DNA from 3 places in the Ferdinandcohnia sp. Marseille-Q9671 genome. Region 3 is predicted to be linked to each of the others. Evidence: riboswitches for the same ligand, from Rfam matches in the RefSeq annotation. Region 3 holds a riboswitch; each other region holds the start of a gene.
The links. Region 3 has a riboswitch for thiamine pyrophosphate ahead of tenA (thiaminase II). Riboswitches for the same ligand answer to the same signal wherever they lie in the genome.

Region 1 (6,321 bases), 1.2 Mb from region 3:
ATAATGCGTTCGACTACGCCCTAATGACAACGCATTACGAATCGTACCATTTTGAAATTCTTCTCCAATAAAGAAACTGACAAAAGCCATGATGACCAATAAAATGGTTAATCCATTTTTCTCAATCATTAGGATACCTGTTGCTCCATTGATAACTGTATCCTTTGCTTGTACTAAATCTGCACCGTAATTCACAGATACTTTACTATTGATGACTTGATAGATAGGAAGGAAAATTAATATGCCTAGTACGATCCATAGTTTTTTACTTCGAAACAATTTAATTCGTTCAGCTGTTAAAAGATTAAGCATGTGTTGTTCCCCCTGTTAATTGCAAAAAATAATCTTCTAGTTTTTGTCGTGTTGTCCCAATTCGTAAAACATTCACGTTTTCCAAGACTAACGAACGATTGATTGAGGCAACTTCATCTAAGCGTTCATATATATTAATTTCAGTCCCATTGATTACTTCATAATCCTTTATTCCAATGTTATCAAGTACAATGACTGCTTTTTGAACTTCTGTCGTTTCTAATTCAATATACTGGCGAGTTTCTCGTGCGAGCTGCTCTCGAGATAGTTCACTTATTAGTTTTCCATCATGTAAAATTCCGTAATGTGTGGCAAGTTGTGATAGCTCGTCAAGCAAATGACTTGAAAGTAAAACAGTGATTCCCCGTTCTGTCACTAATCGCTGAATAATTTCACGCATTTCAACAATACCTGATGGATCAAGTCCGTTCGTCGGCTCATCAAGTATTAAGAACTCAGGATTTGTGATAAGTGTGATGGCGATAGCTAATCGTTGACGCATCCCTAATGAAAAGTTCTTGACCTTCTTCTTTCCCGTATTGCCAAGATTCATCAAGCGTAGCAAATCATCAATCTCGCGTTCACCCACGCCTCCGTTTGCTGCCTGTACACGCAAATTCTCTCTTGCATTTAATTCTGGATAAAGTGCTGGTGTTTCGATGGATTGTCCCATTTTTCTTCGTGCATGCTGCAATCCTTTCGTCCCAGTTTTTCCGAACAGTTCAATATCCCCTTCATCGATTGTGATTAATCCCATGACCGTCCGCATGAAAGTAGATTTTCCTGCGCCATTCTCTCCGATTAATCCGTAAATCATTCCACGTTTTATTTCAATTGAAACTTTATTAAGGGCTTTATGTTTTCCGTAGATTTTTGATATGTTTGTTGCTTTAAGAATTGTTTCCGACATCAATATCATCCCTTCGCTTGTTACTATACTTAGAATAAATGGTAGTGATAAATAAATTGACTAGAAAAGTATAAAGAAAGTGTAAAGAATTATTTCCTTCTATGTATGTATTGTATAAATAGTATGTACAAAAAAAGACACCTCCCTTGAGATGTCCAATCAATCGTACACTTGTCTTTATGTGTAGCGTTCATTTAGGAGTGCCTTACTGCAAACGCAAACCCGTCAAGAAGTCACCAGCCCAGTTGTGGGACTGCTCGCGACTGCATAGTCTTTTTCTTCAATTCTCCCCGCTTCAAATCCTAGTCTCCCTGCTTTTATTGCCAACTTCATTGCCTCTGCCATTTTAACAGGATCTTTTGCACCTGATACCGCTGTATTTAGTAACACTCCATCTGCACCTAGCTCCATCGCGAATGCAGCATCTTTAGGAGAACCAATACCCGCATCAATGATTACCGGAATGGACGACTGCTCAATGATAAACTTTAAGTTAAGTGGATTGATAAGTCCCTTGCCAGAACCAATTGGTGATGCAGCTGGCATAACAGCATGTACTCCAAGTTCTTCAAGACGTCTAGCTAACACAACGTCATCGGACGTATAAGGTAAAACAATAAATCCTTCTTCCAATAATAGTTCTGAAGCTTTTAATGTTTCAATAGGGTCTGGTAAAAGTGTGCGATCATCACCAATGACTTCAACCTTAATCATGTCACATAGTCCAGAAGCTTTTGCCAATCTCGCAATCCGAACAGCCTCCTCCGCTGTTTTCGCACCTGCTGTATTAGGAAGAAGCGTATATGAAGTCAAGTCCAGTTGTTCTAAAAAATTTGGTTGTTCTTCAGAAAAAATATTCATTCTTCTAACCGCAAATGTTAAAATCTCTGATTCCGATACTTCCACCGCTTTTTTCTGAATTTCAAACGAAGGATATTTACCAGTTCCTAATAAAAGTCTAGATTGAAACGTACGATTTGCAATTTGTAACATACTTCATCCTCCTCCTACAAAATGAATGATTTCAACAACATCCCCATGTGAGAGACTTATTGTTTGATAGTCTTCTTTCATGACAATTTCCTTGTTGACCTCAACGATGACAATACGGTTTTCTACCTGATAATGTGAAAGTAATTGTTCAACCGTCGTGACTCCCTCTTGAAGGTCAACGCGGTTTCCATTTAGAATAATTGACATTTTTTTCACCTGCTTACTGTTAGTGGTTTCTGGCGGTCGATTTTAAAGGCCTCCACCCATTCGTTTTTTATTTTTCTTTTGAGTATCAAATCTCGTATCATTTGTCCTGTTGCAGGAGCGAGTAGGATCCCATTACGGAAATGCCCTGTAGCAAATAAAATTCCTTCATCTTCCGGATGGTGTCCTATGTATGGTTTTTGATCAAATGTTTGCGGACGTAATCCTGCCCAGAATGAATCAATTTTCATATCTGCAATAGTTGGAAGCATCATTTTTGCCTTTGCAATAAGGGTGTCGATTCCATCCAGACTAACTCTTTCATTCCAATCATTTTCTTTCATGGTAGCTCCAATCACCAGTTTTCCGTTAGTTCTTGGTACAATATAGTAGCCATCATGAAAGATTGTATGTTTTAATGTTGCTTTCTCATCTAGTACAGAGATGCATTCTCCTTTTACAGGATTTACTTGATGGTCTAACCCAAGTTGCTTAAAAAATGGCGTGCTCCAAACCCCACTGGCAACCACTACTTGCTTGGCTTCAACTCTACTAGTTGCAGTGTGAATCAAGAAGCCATTCCCTTTTTTCTGAATTTCGAATACGGGTGTATATTCGAAAAGAGAAGCCCCTCGTATCTGAGCACTTTTGGCAAATGCCTGACAAACAGAGCTCGGCATCACATTGACATCTTCTTCAATATAAGCTGCTCCTGCTAGATTGGAAGAAACAGAAGGTTCCATCTCCCAAACTTCCTCTTTATCGAGCCATTTTACAGTAGGTTGTGACAGGATAGTCTGAAGTCCATTTCTATCAGATTCATTGTAGACAAGCTTTAAAATACCACCTTTTTTGTATCCGATATCAATACCACTTAGGTGATACAGTTCATCTTTCAATTCCGAGTATGCATATTGACTGCTCCTAGCAAATGGGAAAAATACATCAACATCTCCATCACATTCAGAGTGAGCCCCAAGCATACCACCGGCTGCACTTGTCGATTTGGAACCAATTTGATTGCTTTCAAATATTGCTACCTTCATGTTTTCTTTTGCTAGATAATAAGCAATGGAGCAACCTATAATTCCACCACCAATTATGACTACATCATATGATTGATTCATGATTTATCGCCTCATAATACTGTTTAGTTGAATAGGATGGTTTTTGTGCGGAAAAAATCCCCGACATGACAGCAATGCCATCTGCTTTCGCTTCTCGTACCTTATATATGTTTTTTAAGTTGATACCCCCAATTGCATAAACAGGGATGCGTAGCTTCTCTTTCATTTCAAGAACGGGCTGTGTACCATTTGGAGTCTTTCCTTTCTTACTAGAAGTCTCAAAACAATGGCCATATAAAACATAATCGGCTCCATCCCTTTCCGCCTTCTTAGCTCCCTCAACAGAATGAACAGAGCGTCCTACTTTTATATGAGAAAAACGTTGTTTTACCATTTTTACAGGAAGACCGTTCTCTGGTAGATGGATAGTAGGGATACTCATTAACAAAGCAATATCCAATCGGTCATTTAGGATAATTTTCTCTTTTTCCACACCACCCTCTTCCAAATACTGTAGTAAGGTAATCATTTCTTGAGCTGTTTTTGTCTTTTCACGTATTTGAACTCTGTCGATGGTATTCTTTATTTCAATAATCATGGATGCAAGATTACGTACAGATCGTGTATCATCTGTCACTGCCATTAGCTTCACATTACTCGCTCCTTAAAAAGGCAATTGCTATCTACCAATCTCCTAGTTTCAAACAGATTTCGTATTTTTCTCCATAAAAAAACCACTCTTCTACATAGAAAAGTGGTTTGGTTTACTAATTGTTTACATGCAAACAAGTACAAACAATCGCTACTTTCCTACGCAGGTTCTAACCTGTTCAGGTTTTGAGGGTTTAAAAGTAACTACTTTATTCTCAGCCCTTATCAAGGGATCCCCTAGTACATAACTATTTAGTTGATTGACTATTCTGAGTTCAATTGTCATTCTAATACAATAATTGGAATGTTTCAAGTAATTTCATATAATTATTTTTACTATTATCATATAATACACAAAAATAACAGAGTGACAAGATCGTCTCTCTGTTATTTACTAATTAGGAAGTTTTATTTTGCTGTCTGCGCTGTGCGGTCTTGTAATTGATGTACCGAAACCTCGCCCCAGCTTAAATCCTTCACTCGGTATGTTTCGATTAATTCCTCATCCAACTCAATTCCTAGACCAGGCACGTTTCGATTTGGTACATGTAGATACCCATCTTGATAGGTAATTCTATTTTTCACAACATCACCGATGTACAGCTCTGGACCTGTTGGATCTGATGTATAATTCATATTTACGAGATTTGCTCCCAAATGTGCCATTGATGCTGTTCCGATTGATAATTCCTGAGTAGTCCCAAGAATGACGCTTTTTCCAGCAACATCTGCAACTGCTGCGGCACGTTTTGCTGCCGTTAACCCACCAATAAATACAGGTGAAATGTTAAATATATCAACAGAATCATGTTTGATCATTTCGTATTGCTGTCTTGTACTCCACACATGTTCACTTATAGGATAATCCGTTCTCATGCGAATGTGGTGGAAGCCTTCATGGTCGTTTGCTTGTGCTGGACTTTCAATCATTTCTAGACCAAGATCATACTTACTTAATCGTTTCACAGCCTTTAACGCTGTCTTCCAATCTAGTAGATGACTGAAATCGAGTGACTTTACTTTCACTCTGTCCCCAAATTCACTTTGTACAGCAGCTAAGAATGCTTCGTCTGCATCAAGATTTTTCCCTACATATAGGCGGAACACATCAAAACCTTGCTGAAGGCGCTTTCGAACGACTTTTAGATTCTCCTCTACTTCCTCCATGAATCTCATGCGGAAAATCGGGTAGCACACCTTAAATTTCTCTCTAATTCTACCACCTAGCATATCAGCAACGGAAATCCCAAGATATTTTGCACATAGATCATACAGCGCCACATCTACCCCATTACGAATAAAGCTTCCCTTTTCATAATAATACATTGCCTCTGGGAAGTTCCCTTGTAACTCTTTGTTAAGCTTCATAATATCAAATGGATTTTCTCCAACGAGGATTGATTTCAACACATTCGTTAAATCCTCCACATCTGGTGCGTAGCGTGGTAAATGGGAGAAATCCGACATCTCCCCAATTCCCACAATTCCTTCATCTGAGAAGATTTTTATGATTACATGCTTATTGACAAATCCTGTATGACGCGGAACGCCAACTACGGTTAACGTAAGATCTGTAATTTTCATCTATCATCATCCTATTCTGAGTAATTTTATGTATTAAACTGGTGTAATCGTTACTGTTTTAATAGAAGTAAAGAATTCCTTCGCAGCTTCACCTTGTTCTCTTGAATGTGAGCTAGATTGTTTCATTCCACCAAATGGTGCTTGTAGTTCTACACCTGCACTTTCACCATTCACCTTGATTAACCCAGCATCTATTTCATTAATGTACGTAAATGCTTTTCCGATATCACGTGTAAATAACGAGGCAGATAATCCAAACCTATTATCGTTGGCTAATTGTAGCGCCTCTTCTAGACTAGTAACCTTAAATAAACATAGCACAGGTCCGAAAATTTCTTCTTGAGCAATGGCACTCTTGTTGTCAACATTCTCGAACACAGTAGGCTCTACAAAATAACCTTTTCTGAATTCGATGTCTTCGGGAACCTTTCCTCCTGTTAATAGAGTTGCACCCGATTTTTTACCTTCTTCTATATAATCCAAGACAGTATCACGCTGAGATTTAGAGGCAAGTGGCCCCATATACGTAGATTCAAGTAACCCAGAACCGATTTTGATAGCTGAAACTTTTTCTAAAACCTTTGCTTTAAATTCGTCGTA
Region 2 (6,321 bases), 1.1 Mb from region 3:
ACTCACATTATCTGCTGAAGAGCTTGGATTTTCAGAATTTATTAGTTCAACATTAGGCTCGTTTTTACCAGGATTCTTAACACCTGCTACCATTTTCTTGATAGGTTCAGTAGTTGGTTATTTTATTGGTTCTTCGTGGGGAACCTGGGGGCTATTTATGCCATTAGGAATTGCCCTAGCCTTATCTACTGGAGCTTCCATTCCATTAACCGTGGGTGCGGTTTTTGCAAGCGGTGCGTTTGGGGCATTGACCTCACCGTTGGGCGATACGACCATTACCACTGCCTCCATCTTAGATATGGATCTTGTCGATTATGCTCAATACAAACTAAGACTCTCTGCAGTGGGTGGAGTCATAGCTATTGTTTTTTATATTATCGCAGGTGTAATGATTTGATAAAAAATAGACTAAACCGTTGGGCTTTAGTCTATTTCGCATGTTACAAATTACGTTCTTGAAACGTTTTAAAAGCTGAGTTCTTTAACACAATTCCTACAATCACAAAACCAAATATTGATCCGACTAGTGAACTAAAAATGAAAGATGGAACGAACCCAAATAATGCGGCATCTTGCCCTAAGATTAGAGTCGCGATTGGATAACAAGCCATTGCTCCTAGAAGCCCTGTTCCGACAATTTCACCAGTCATAGCCATTGACGCCTTTTTTGTTTTTGAGTACAAATAAGCTGCTAAAAAGGCTCCGATCATGCTCCCAGGGAACGCAAACAAGGAACCTGTACCTAACATGTTACGGAGAAGCGCTACTGAGAATGCTTGCAGAACAGCATAGGCTGGCCCAAGTATAACTGCTGATAATACATTGATGAAATGTTGCATCGGAAAAACCTTGGTAAATCCAATCGGAATCGAAAATAAGTGACTTGTAATTGTTCCGATAGCCACAAACATGGCAGTGAGTGTCAATTTTAATGTTTTATTCAAGCTAAGTCCCCCTTTCTATGTATTAATCCATTACGAGTCCACCATCAACGACAAGATTTTGACCAGTTATCCCTGAACTCCAAGGTGATGCAAAGAAAAGCACCGCATTTGCGACATCTTCAGGTGTTGTCACCTTTTGAAGTGGAGTAGAATCCTTGATTAATTGAAATACTTCTTCAGAAGTCGCTGAGCTTGCATCGGTTGTTTGTAGTAATCCCCCTGAAATCATATTTACGTTAATGCCAAAAGCTCCTAAATCCTTTGCCATGCTACGAGTAAACCCTAATAAGGCTGCTTTACTTGTATTGTAATCGTGATAGGCAACAACTGGATTTTGGACAAGATTTGTTCCTATTGTAATAATTCTTCCAAAGTGGTTCTCCTTCATGTCTGGAAGTGCAGCTTGTGTAGTATGTAATGCTCCTCGAATTGCGCCTTCAAGCTGTATGTGATAATCCTCCCACGAAATTGCTTCCGCATTTTTCCTGCCAATCGGGTCAAAACGAAAATCAATCAACGCATTGTTGACAACTGTTGTAATGGGCTGATCAAAGTGTTCCTTCGCTTGAACGAAAATGTGTTGGACATCCTTTCGATTTCGAATATCTCCTTGAATGGCTAAAGCTTGCTCCCCAATCTCTTCTTGCAATAACATTGCATTCTCTTCACTTTGATAGTAGTTAATTACAACCTTTGCACCTTCATTTGCAAAAGCTTTTACAATTTCCTTTCCTAATCCACGAGCCCCGCCCGTTACCAATACAATCTGATTATGTAGCTTCATTATGGTATCCTCCTAATTTAGTAGATAAAAAGAAACCGCAAAAAAGCCAGATCCACATAAAATGGACCTGGCTTAGTTAGTTAGCAAGAAAAATGGACATCTTACTCTCTACTTTCCTCCGCCGGTATTACCCGGATCAGGTCCAAAGGGTTAAAAAACGTCCGTTTTTCTCTCAGCCCAACCGGGCACCCCTAGTAGTTTGCGAATATTCTTTCTATAATCATAGACCTTTCATAATTAATTGTAAAGAGCTAGTACCCATAATATGGTATTATTAAAGAAACTGTTCGAATTTTCGTACTATAAAAGGAGTGTAAATAAGTTCTTTTATGTAATGGTGGCCTTGTTTGCAGTAGGTATTGGTGCACTTGGTTGCGGAATCTTTATGTTTTTTGTGAAAATGGAACATAAAAAAGCTATTATGCTAAGTGTAATAGGAATTTTCCTTATTGTCGGAACAATGGTATCTGGAAAGCTTCGTCCTTCCTATGAAAAAGACACATCGATTATTGTTCAAGAAACGTCCGTGTCTTCTGACAAAAATAGCGATGGAAAATACAGCTGTAATGTCAATGATCCGTACTCTGTTTATCAATTTTTTAGTGAAGATAAAAAAGAGGTGGAAGATTTTTGCGCTGTATTTAAGAATGGGGAGACCTATGATATTACCTATCTTTTTAAACAAGGAAAGTATACTATTTTAACAGTGAATGATGAAAGACCAAATCAAAACTGATTTGGTCTTTAGACTGTTGACAAACGCTCGCAAAACGGCGCTGCTTACCTCGCTCATGAAGGCAACTTCTATTCGCGTCTTCGATCGGCTTCGCGCCTTGTCTGACAAGCGCTCTCAAACAGTCGGGGATAATAACTCAACCTTCTTATATGTACTTGCTACCTTCTCTGATACTTAACTTTGGTAACGTATTTTCTTGAATAAAAGCTCGTACCGAGTCAGGACTTGTTTTGGAGTATTCCCGTAATGCCCAGCCAATAGCTTTTTGGATGAAAAACTCTTTACTGGAAGCATTCGCAGTTATGTAGTGATATAAAATGGTTTCGTTTGTTTCTTCTTTGTATTTTAGCTGAAACAGAATCGAGGAACGTATTAGCCATAAATGATTACTATATGCCCACTCATTAATTGTTTCGGTAATGACTTGAGGCGTTTCCCTCCCAATCTTCCCGACTATATGTGGAGATAAAACGTCAACAGTGTCCCACCATGATTTAGTTGTGATAAGCTCTTCGATAAATGGTAGATGCGAGGAAGTAAGCTTCTTTAATGACCTCACTAAATAATCCAACGCAGCATACTGATATTCCCGTTCTTCCTTCCTCCATAATTGCTCTACAAGTTCCTGTTGAAACTCCTGTTTTACAATCCCTGTTTCGGCGTAAAAGTCACGCATCAATTTCCGTCTTACTGGTGTTTTAATACCTAGGAACGGAAAATGGTTTTTCATATATTTTTGCATGGGTCCTGCATTTTCAATGTACCGATTCTCTTCAAATAATGCAGTTAAATACGTTATCTCATTCATTATCTAACATCCTTTTACATACAATCTAGTTCAATGGTACATATCCAGTCTTTTCAACAATTTCCTGACCTTGTTCAGATGTCATCCAGGTAAGAAATGCCTCTATATGTGGATTATCAGTTTTAGCAGTGATTGCATAGAATTGATCTACAAATGGATAGGTTTCGTTTTGAATGTTCTCCTTAGTGGGTAGAATACCTTCAACCGCTATATTTTTAATTTTACCATTTTGAACCATATTCTGCGAAAAATGTCTGAAAGAAAATCCGATTGCATTTGTTCTGTTTTGATAATTCGTTGTTTCGGTTATAATGCCACCCATAGCAGATACAATATCTTCAGAAGGAGGTTCCATGAGTGAGAGACCATTCATAATACGGAGTAAAGCAGATTGACTACCGCTTCCTTCAGGACGTTGAAATGCACGAATCTCTTCATCTTTTCCTCCAACTTCATTCCAATTTGTAATATGCCCAGAGTAAATACCTTGAATCTGTCCAACTGTTAAGCTACTTATGGGATTTTTTGAATGGACAAAGAAAACAAAAGCTTCTCTGCCGATTGGTGTTAAATGTAGGTCGATTCCTTGTGCTTCAGCACTCCTCATTTGATTATCTGAAGGGTGTGCCATAAATATAAGATCGACATCCCCATTCAGCAAGCGCCCAAAAGCCTCGCTCGTTTGACTAGATACCACTTCGCTGTCGTATAGTGGGTATTCCTTTTCAGGATAGACGGCTTGCACAAAAGCTGAATAAACTGGATAAAGAGCAGTCGCACCATCAATCGTTGGCAGGTTATCCTTTATTTTAAATGTAGAAGGCTCTTCTAATGAAACAGCTTTTGTATTTTCAGTAAAAGGTTGGTACTCTGTTAAATCAACATCTTGTGTGCTTACTACTTCAAGACTATTTACATAGGCTTGGTATCCGTTAAAAGTAATTATAGATAGTAAGCATAGAGCAAAAAATAATAGTGATACAATCTTTGGAATCTTTTTCTTTACTTGTCCAAAGATTGCTAGATTAAGAAAGATGATGACTCCAATCGTACTGATGATGGTAAAAGGTACATAAAATTCAGCGTTCCTTGATAGAGCCGAAAAAATCGTTGCGATAAATCCAATAAAACCGACTGATAAAACGATGAATATCCCTGCAGCTACTCTCATACGTTCCTCCTAAAGTGGTATCGAAAAGATCAAAATTCCTACTTCTATATTACTATATTTTGGAAACATATGGTTTAGGAAATGGCAGAATAAAAAGAAAATAAAAAATACTATCCTTTCTATGTAACATTACGTTGAAAAGATAGTATTTCTATTATATGACTACTGCATTTTGATAGGAGTTACGACAGCATAGAGGTTTTCTGTTGGATTAGCGATGTTTACTTCGATAATTTTGTAGCCGTCTTGATCCTTGTAATCATTGGTAATAGGTGTTTTAATCTGGTTGCTCATGTTCTTTACTTCCCTTCTAACTATTTTCTCACACAATAGGTAGTATATGATGGGAAACCGAATATGTGCATACGAATAAAAATATTTTTAATGAGAATCAATTTGTTAGTGCTTCGTCACGTACTCGTTCCATGAATTCTTTTACAACATGATTGTTCGCATTCTGGCTACTGAGTTTTAGCATAGCTCGACCAACAAAATTTACTCCTTTGTTTTGTCCTTCATAAATGAACTTTGTGTGGGACTCGTCTATTTTTACTAATGTATAGGTTGTCTTAATTTCAAAGGCTTTCCCTAATACAAAGCTTGTCTGTTTAAGCTTTAGATCCTCTTTGTTTTCATATTGTTTGGTTTCAACAATGTACGTCTCCAATCGTTTTCCTTCACGATATGTTTGTTGGTGCTTCGCTCCGACCTCAATTTCTGATTTTTCGATTAGGGTATGTTCTTCCACTTTGGGCATGATCTTTTTAATGTTTCGATCCGCAAACAAACTCCATACCTTTTCAATATTTGCTTCGATTATCATTTCTTCTTTCCACTGAATCATTCTATTTCCTCCTTGCCTGATGCGAGAAATTCATCAATTTCTTTACGTTGTTGACGAAGTTCATCCATTTCCTTTTCGATCTTGTATCTTTTTTGCAATAGTAATTGATCTAAGTTTGCGAAAGACTCGTCTTCCATTACTGAAATCATTTCTTGAATGGAAAAGCCTAGTTTCCGAAGTTTCACTAAAAGCACTGCTAGAAAATAGCTGCCATCATCGTAGTAGCGATACTTGTTTTTTGGGTCGATGTAAGCTGGTTCGAGCAGTTTTACCTCGGCATAATACCGTAACGTTTCCTTACTTAAACCTGTCATTTCAGCAAAATCACTAATTTTATACATCTTTATTTGTCCTCCCCTATTATCGTAAACTATGGGGTACACTACACAGTCAATAGTTTTATAAATCTATTATATCCAACCTAGGACGGTTTGTTTAAGTTTGTCCATCTTGTAGTTCTGAATACCGTAGTTCTTCTATATATTTAGTAATAGAATCTAGTAGGAAGAAAGGTGGTATTTTATATGATAGAAAATTCGTTTTATACGCAAGAATTTCATGGCCCATATGAACTACATAATCTAGGAGATTTTGTACTTGAAGAAGGAGGAAACATTCCTAATTGCCATCTTGCCTATGCAACATACGGTGAGTTAAACGAGGCAAAGGATAATGTTATTGTGATCCCTACTTGGTTTTCTGGTACAAATAAGGCATACGAGCCTTATATTGGAGAAGGGCGAGCACTTGATCCTTCCAAGTATTTTATTATAATTATGAACCAAATTGGGAATGGGCTGTCTAGTTCCCCTCATAATAGTCCTGCACCAATAAGTATGGCTAGTTTCCCGAATGTTAGAATTGGTGATGATGTCCGGGCACAGCATCAGTTACTTACAGAAAAGTATGGAATTGAGGAAATTGCCCTTGTAGTTGGTGGATCGATGGGTGCACAGCAAACATATGAATGGGCAGTCAGATATCCAGACATGGTGAAACGTGCGGCTCCAATTGCGGGGACTGCTAAAAATACG
Region 3 (6,321 bases):
TGTAATAGATATAAAAGAAGGCGTTGTTTACGTCTTACCGTACCAAAATATGATTAATTAAAAGGGGGATACAAGGTATGACTACAGGAATTTGGATTGTAATTGGAGTTGTAGCATTTTTATTATTAGCACTTATTGGGGTATTTGTTACAAAGTATCGAACTGCAGGTCCTGATGAAGCACTAATTGTAACTGGTAGCTATTTAGGAGGAAAAAATGTTCATGTTGATGAAGCGGGGAATCGTATTAAAATCGTAAGAGGTGGAGGTACATTCGTACTACCTGTTTTCCAACAGGCTGAACCGCTTAGTCTCTTATCTAGTAAACTAGACGTATCAACTCCTGAAGTTTACACAGAGCAAGGTGTACCAGTTATGGCAGATGGTACAGCTATTATCAAAATTGGTGGTTCTATCTCGGAAATCGCTACAGCAGCTGAACAATTTTTAGGAAAACGTAAAGAAGATCGTGAAAACGAAGCAAGAGAAGTATTAGAAGGTCATCTTCGTTCCATCCTTGGTTCGATGACTGTCGAAGAAATCTATAAAAATCGTGAAAAGTTTTCACAAGAGGTACAACGCGTTGCTTCTCAGGATTTAGCGAAAATGGGTCTTATCATTGTGTCATTTACCATCAAGGATGTTCGTGATAAAAATGGATATCTTGATTCATTAGGGAAACCTAGAATTGCACAGGTAAAACGTGATGCTGATATTGCAACTGCAGAGGCAGATAAGGAAACACGTATTAAACGTGCTGAGGCAGACAAAGAAGCGCAAAAATCTGAGTTAGAGCGCGCAACAGAAGTGGCAGAAGCAGCAAAAATTAATCAATTAAAAATGGCAGAATATCGCAGAGAGCAAGACATTGCGAAAGCGCGTGCTGACCAAGCCTACCATCTTGAAGAAGCAAGAGCGAAACAAGAGGTTACAGAACAGCAAATGCAAATTCAGATTATTGAAAGACAGAAGCAAATTGAGCTTGAGGAGAAAGAGATACTTCGTCGTGAAAAGCAATATGATTCAGAGGTTAAAAAGAAAGCAGATGCTGATCGCTATTCAGTTGTTCAAGCAGCAGAAGCGGAGAAAGCGAAGCAATTGGCTGAAGCCGATGCGAATAAATACCGAATTGAAGCAATGGCGAAAGCGGAAGCAGAAAAAATCCGTATCGATGGTCTTGCAAAAGCCGAAGCGCAACGTGCACAAGGGGAATCTGAAGCTGACATTATCCGCTTGAAAGGTCTTGCTGAAGCAGAGGCAAAACAAAAAATTGCAGAAGCCTTCGAGCAGTATGGAAGAGCTGCGATCCTCGATATGGTTATTAAAATGCTTCCTCAATATGCGAAAGAAGTGGCTGCACCATTATCAAATATTGATAAAATTACGGTTGTCGACACTGGTAGCAATGGAGAAAACAGCGGTGCCAATAAAGTGACTGGTTATGCTACAAACCTAATGTCCACTTTACAGGAATCATTAAAAGCTTCATCTGGTATAGATGTAAAAGAAATCATTGAAAATCTATCTGGAAAAGGCAATGTCAAAAATAGTATTGATCAACTAACTGAAGAATTAGTGCAATCTAAAAAATCCGATTCTAAAAGTAACGAATAATTACAAAGTTGAAATAGGAGCCTCTAGGGGCTTCTTTTTCAATTAATCGGGTAAAATATACATAACTGACACATAAAATAAAAATAAATTGAACTTTTTACCTAGCTCAATCGTATTATTATCGAAACACCAAAGAGATAACCAAATTTTCTTGGGGGAGAATTCATTCCATGGATGAAAAGGAACTGATTCGCAGTGCTAAGCGTGGTGACTCGCTAGCATTTGCCATGCTTTTTAAGGAGCATTATCCTTTTTTAGTAAAATATTTAATAAAGGTTACGATGAAGCCTGATATAGCAGAAGATCTTGCACAAGAGGCGATGATGAAAAGTATGGAAAAAATCAAAATGTATAATGGCAAAGCGAAATTCTCCTCTTGGCTCATTACGATAGCTACCAATCTATATATTGACCAACTTCGTAAAAAGAAACGGGAAAAAAATTACCAGGACCAGGAGCAGGCATTACGTAAAATGAAGTGGCAGTTTGAAAACCAATCGGAGGACTGGAATGATGTTCTTGCAGCGCTTGGAAGGCTTTCGGATGAAATTCGAATTCCAATCGTATTGAAGCATTATTACGGATACTCGTATGAAGAAATAGCAGATATGTTACAAATTGCTCTTGGTACTGTTAAATCTAGAATTTATAATGGGATACAAACAGTAAGAAAGGAGTTGAGACCAAATGAAGAAAAACAAGCTCATTCTACTAAAAGACAAACAACTACATGAAGAAGATACAGATACCATTAAAGAAATAAATGAGGCTTTCACTAAAATTGATAACAATTATTCGGTTTTCACTCCTGATTTGCGAGATTTTGAACAAATGGTTGTGGTTGAACAGCAAAGACAGAGGAAAAAGTTTAGACGGGATTTGACAATCTTTATTTTAATCGCACTATTTATGATAACGGTTCTTATTACATCGTTTTTCCAGATTCCTGTTGTATTTGTGATTATCCAGGGAATCGCAACAATAAGCCTGCCTATCTATAGTTACATTCGCTACCGAAACCAGGTGGTACGAACATGAAAGAGTATGATATCAAATTCTGGATTGTCATTGTTTTAATTTTACTTATTCAGAGCTTTTGGTTGTTTTTAGATGCAAGAAGGCGCGGGCATAACTACTGGTTTTGGGGGATTTGGGGCTTAATTCAAACACCAATGCCAATTGTTTTTTATCTGATTTTCGCAAGAAAAATTTATCGACGTAAAGCAGGTAGGAATTAATGAGGAGCATAGCGAAATATATTGTATTGACCATAGCTGTAGTAGGACAAATTATTGGACTAGTGTATTTGTTCATTGATATTAAGCGGGCTATTACGTTTTATTCTTTTTACATGGTTGCCATTGTTCTATTATTTGCATTATTAGTTTGGGACAGAAAACGAGAAAAAGAGGAGGATGACCAAAATGATTATCGTGACTACTGATTTTGTACCTGGAAAAGAAGTGAAAGAACTAAAAGGATTTGTAAGAGGAGGTACGGTTCAGTCCAAGCATATAGGTAGAGACATTATGGCAGGACTGAAAACGATTGTTGGGGGAGAGATTTCAGATTACACTGAAATGCTAGAGGAAGCTCGTCAAAAGGCTATTGGCCGTATGGTTGAGGATGCTAAGGCAAAAGGTGCAAATGCAGTTATTGGGATGCGACTACAAACCTCAGCGGTCATGCAAAATGCGTCAGAAATTATTGCGTATGGTACGGCTGTGTATGTAGAATAACCACCTTTTTAAAATGTAGATTTAAATAAAAAGCTTGAAAATGTAAACTATCATGTTATGATTACAATTAAGAAAATTCAATAAGTATGTTTTTTCCGCTAGGGGTGCCTTTAAAAAAAGGTAAATGTCTGCAACTGTTCTTATCTTAATGAACATAGTTAAAATGACATTTATCCAAAGGCTGAGATCGAGGATTGATTAGTCATGACCTTGAGACTCTTAGAACCTGATCTGGTTGACACCAGCGTAGGGAAGTGGATAATGGGTCTCTTTTTTTAGTATGATAATTTCCCAAAACCACCTTCTTTACGCTGCGGGCGAGAAGGTGGTTTTTCTTTGTCAAAAAAAAACGGGAGGTAAGGTAATGTTATTTTCAGAAAGAATTCGCAAAGAGGCAAATCCAATTTGGGAGGCAAGCTTTGAACATCCGTTTGTAAAGGGAATTGGAGATGGCTCATTATCAATTGAATCGTTTCGCTATTATGTCATGCAGGATGCTTATTATCTAACTCATTTTGCAAAAGTTCAAGCAATAGGTGCAGCAAAAGCAGGGGATTTACATACGACGAATCGACTTGCGATTCATGCACAAGGAACCTATGAGGCAGAACTTGCTCTTCATAGAAGCTTTTCAGAGAGACTAGGTATCACTGAGGAAGAGAAGCGAAACTTTAAGCCTGCACCTACAGCGTATGCTTACACGTCACATATGTACAGAGCAGCATACAATGGGCATTTAGGAGATGTTATCGCAGCCATTTTACCTTGTTATTGGCTATATTATGAAATTGGCGAGAGACTACAAGAGTGCAAACCAGACGAACCTATCTATCAAGAATGGATTGCTGCATATGGGGGCGATTGGTTTAAAGACCTTGTAGAAGAACAAATTCATAGATTAAATGAGATAGCTGAAAAAGTAACGGAGGAAGACCGTGAAAGAATGAAAGAACATTTTCTGATTAGTAGTCAATACGAATATTCTTTCTGGGAAATGGCTTACCGTTTAGAATGTTGGCCAGTAGAAACGAAATTACATATTTCAAGTGTTCAAGGGTTGGAGAAACACTTATGAGACAAGGGCTAAAACTATCCGATATTCTGGTAACCATTGTAATTGCGATCGCTTTTGGAGTTATTTATATCCTATGGGGTTCCTTGTACTACCTTGTAAAACCACTAGGGCTACATGCTGATCAATTTTTGTATGGGATGTGGTTTATTGCAGCGACAGTTGCGTATTTAGTCATTCGTAAACCAGGAGTTGCACTTTTGGCTGAGATTGCTGCTGCTTCAGGAGAGTTTATTTTAGGGTCACCTTGGGGCCTAACAGTTCTTATCTATGGTGTTGTTCAGGGATTGTTTGCTGAAATGGTATTTATGGCTTTTCGTTACAAGAGATTTAATATTGCTGTGGTAGTACTAGCAGCTTTATCCTCCTGTTTAGGGTCAATCATTATGGATTTTGCTTATGGTGAAATTGGGGATTTAGCTGCATGGAATCTAACATTATTCCTGGTAGCTAGATTTTTAGGTTCTATTTTGTTTGCAGGTATCTTCGCATACTACCTTGTAAAGGTCTTAGAAATGACGGGAGTGACAAACCTTGTGCGCCCAGTAGCTAGTAGCGAGTATGATGCACTTGATCAACAATAAAAGGGTGTAGAGAATGAAACCTATTACTTATGTCGAGAACCTTCGATTAAAATTTCCAGGAGATGAGTCATTATTGTTTAAGGACCTATCCTGTTTTATCAGGGAGGGGGAGAAGGTTTTACTTCTTGGACCTTCGGGATGTGGAAAGTCTACACTCCTTCAAGTGTTGAGTGGGATTATTCCAAACTCTCAAGAAGTACCGATGAAAGCGGATGGATTACAAGTTCCCCCTACCTGGGGCTATGTTTTTCAGGATCCAGATTCTCAGTTCTGTATGCCTTATGTAGATGAGGAACTTGCTTTTGTTCTTGAGAATCTCCAAATTCCTCGGGAACAGATGGATGAGCGTATACAGAAGCTGTTACATCAAGTTGGTCTAGACTTTGAGAATGTTCACACAAAAATCCAAGCGTTATCTGGTGGTATGAAACAGCGGTTAGCCATTGCCTCGGTACTAGCATTAGACCCTGATGTTCTTTTTTTGGATGAGCCAACTGCAATGTTGGATCCAGAGGGGACAAAGGCAATTTGGGAAGTAATGAAAGAGGTAGGATATAATAAAACGTTGATTATCGTGGAGCATAAGCTTGAACATGTTCTCGAGTTAATTGACCAGATCATTCTATTTAATGAGGCAGGAGAAATAATTGTTAATGGATATAAGGAAGAAGTTTTATCCGATTATAAGAATACAATGCGAGAGCAAGGGATATGGTATCCGGGTGTTTGGGAAGAGTTTGTTACTAATAATGAGTGGTGGAAAGAGTATGAACCAAAAAAGGAAAGCAATCTTCCAGAATTAAGCATTAAACACTTTAAGGGATATAGGGAGAAACAAGAGAAAATTTATGTTGATGATGCTACCATAGAACCAGGAGAATGGATTGTTGTAAAAGGTGAAAATGGTGCTGGAAAAAGTACGTTATTACATTCCCTTATGCAGTTTATTAAAACAACCGGTCACTATGAATTACAAGGGAAATCTATCAAAAATGGAAAAATGCTCAATAAAATAATGACTTTTGTTTTCCAAAATCCAGAACTTCAATTTGTATCTAACTCGGTCTATGAAGAAATAGCGTACACGCTTCGAATAGATAAGATAAACCATAGAGAAGTAACTGAAAAGGTAGAGGAGCTACTAGAAAATTTTCATCTTACAAAGCATAGAGAAAAGCACCCTTATCAGCTGTCGATGGGGCAAAAAAGAAGATTAAGTGTTGCTGCCTCATTAATAAGGGGCCAACATATCATTTTACTGGATGAGCCTACATTTGGGCTTGATTCTAAGAATACATTTGCGCTTCTTACCT

Region 1: it holds a riboswitch for thiamine pyrophosphate, as region 3 does, so the genes downstream of both, ACWNMY_RS21765 (thiamine phosphate synthase) here and tenA (thiaminase II) in region 3, are expected to answer to the same signal.
Region 2: it holds a riboswitch for thiamine pyrophosphate, as region 3 does, so the genes downstream of both, ACWNMY_RS21220 (3-oxoacyl-ACP reductase) here and tenA (thiaminase II) in region 3, are expected to answer to the same signal.

What each region holds. Positions count from the first base shown of each region.
Region 1 is NZ_CDRJTA010000004.1:1,326,708-1,333,028, forward strand. Features, by position in the region: gene ACWNMY_RS21740 (ABC transporter permease) at 1-312, opposite strand, end outside; gene ACWNMY_RS21745 (ATP-binding cassette domain-containing protein) at 305-1,222, opposite strand; gene ACWNMY_RS21750 (thiazole synthase) at 1,448-2,215, opposite strand; gene thiS (sulfur carrier protein ThiS) at 2,219-2,422, opposite strand; gene thiO (glycine oxidase ThiO) at 2,428-3,546, opposite strand; gene ACWNMY_RS21765 (thiamine phosphate synthase) at 3,530-4,129, opposite strand; TPP riboswitch at 4,277-4,386, opposite strand; gene ACWNMY_RS21770 (mandelate racemase/muconate lactonizing enzyme family protein) at 4,546-5,721, opposite strand; gene gucD (alpha-ketoglutaric semialdehyde dehydrogenase GucD) at 5,755-6,321, opposite strand, start outside.
Region 2 is NZ_CDRJTA010000004.1:1,218,651-1,224,971, forward strand. Features, by position in the region: gene ACWNMY_RS21210 (Na+/H+ antiporter NhaC family protein) at 1-397, shown strand, start outside; gene thiW (energy coupling factor transporter S component ThiW) at 441-944, opposite strand; gene ACWNMY_RS21220 (3-oxoacyl-ACP reductase) at 967-1,728, opposite strand; TPP riboswitch at 1,825-1,931, opposite strand; gene ACWNMY_RS21225 (hypothetical protein) at 2,072-2,464, shown strand; gene ACWNMY_RS21230 (DNA alkylation repair protein) at 2,610-3,272, opposite strand; gene ACWNMY_RS21235 (PstS family phosphate ABC transporter substrate-binding protein) at 3,298-4,443, opposite strand; gene ACWNMY_RS21240 (hypothetical protein) at 4,606-4,737, opposite strand; gene ACWNMY_RS21245 (SRPBCC family protein) at 4,835-5,287, opposite strand; gene ACWNMY_RS21250 (MerR family transcriptional regulator) at 5,284-5,628, opposite strand; gene ACWNMY_RS21255 (alpha/beta fold hydrolase) at 5,812-6,321, shown strand, end outside.
Region 3 is NZ_CDRJTA010000004.1:149,695-156,015, forward strand. Features, by position in the region: gene ACWNMY_RS16015 (NfeD family protein) at 1-61, shown strand, start outside; gene ACWNMY_RS16020 (SPFH domain-containing protein) at 78-1,613, shown strand; gene sigY (RNA polymerase sigma factor SigY) at 1,784-2,347, shown strand; gene ACWNMY_RS16030 (YxlC family protein) at 2,301-2,651, shown strand; gene ACWNMY_RS16035 (sigmaY antisigma factor component) at 2,648-2,851, shown strand; gene ACWNMY_RS16040 (hypothetical protein) at 2,851-3,057, shown strand; gene ACWNMY_RS16045 (YbjQ family protein) at 3,038-3,352, shown strand; TPP riboswitch at 3,443-3,622, shown strand; gene tenA (thiaminase II) at 3,717-4,427, shown strand; gene ACWNMY_RS16055 (ECF transporter S component) at 4,424-5,008, shown strand; gene ACWNMY_RS16060 (ABC transporter ATP-binding protein) at 5,022-6,321, shown strand, end outside.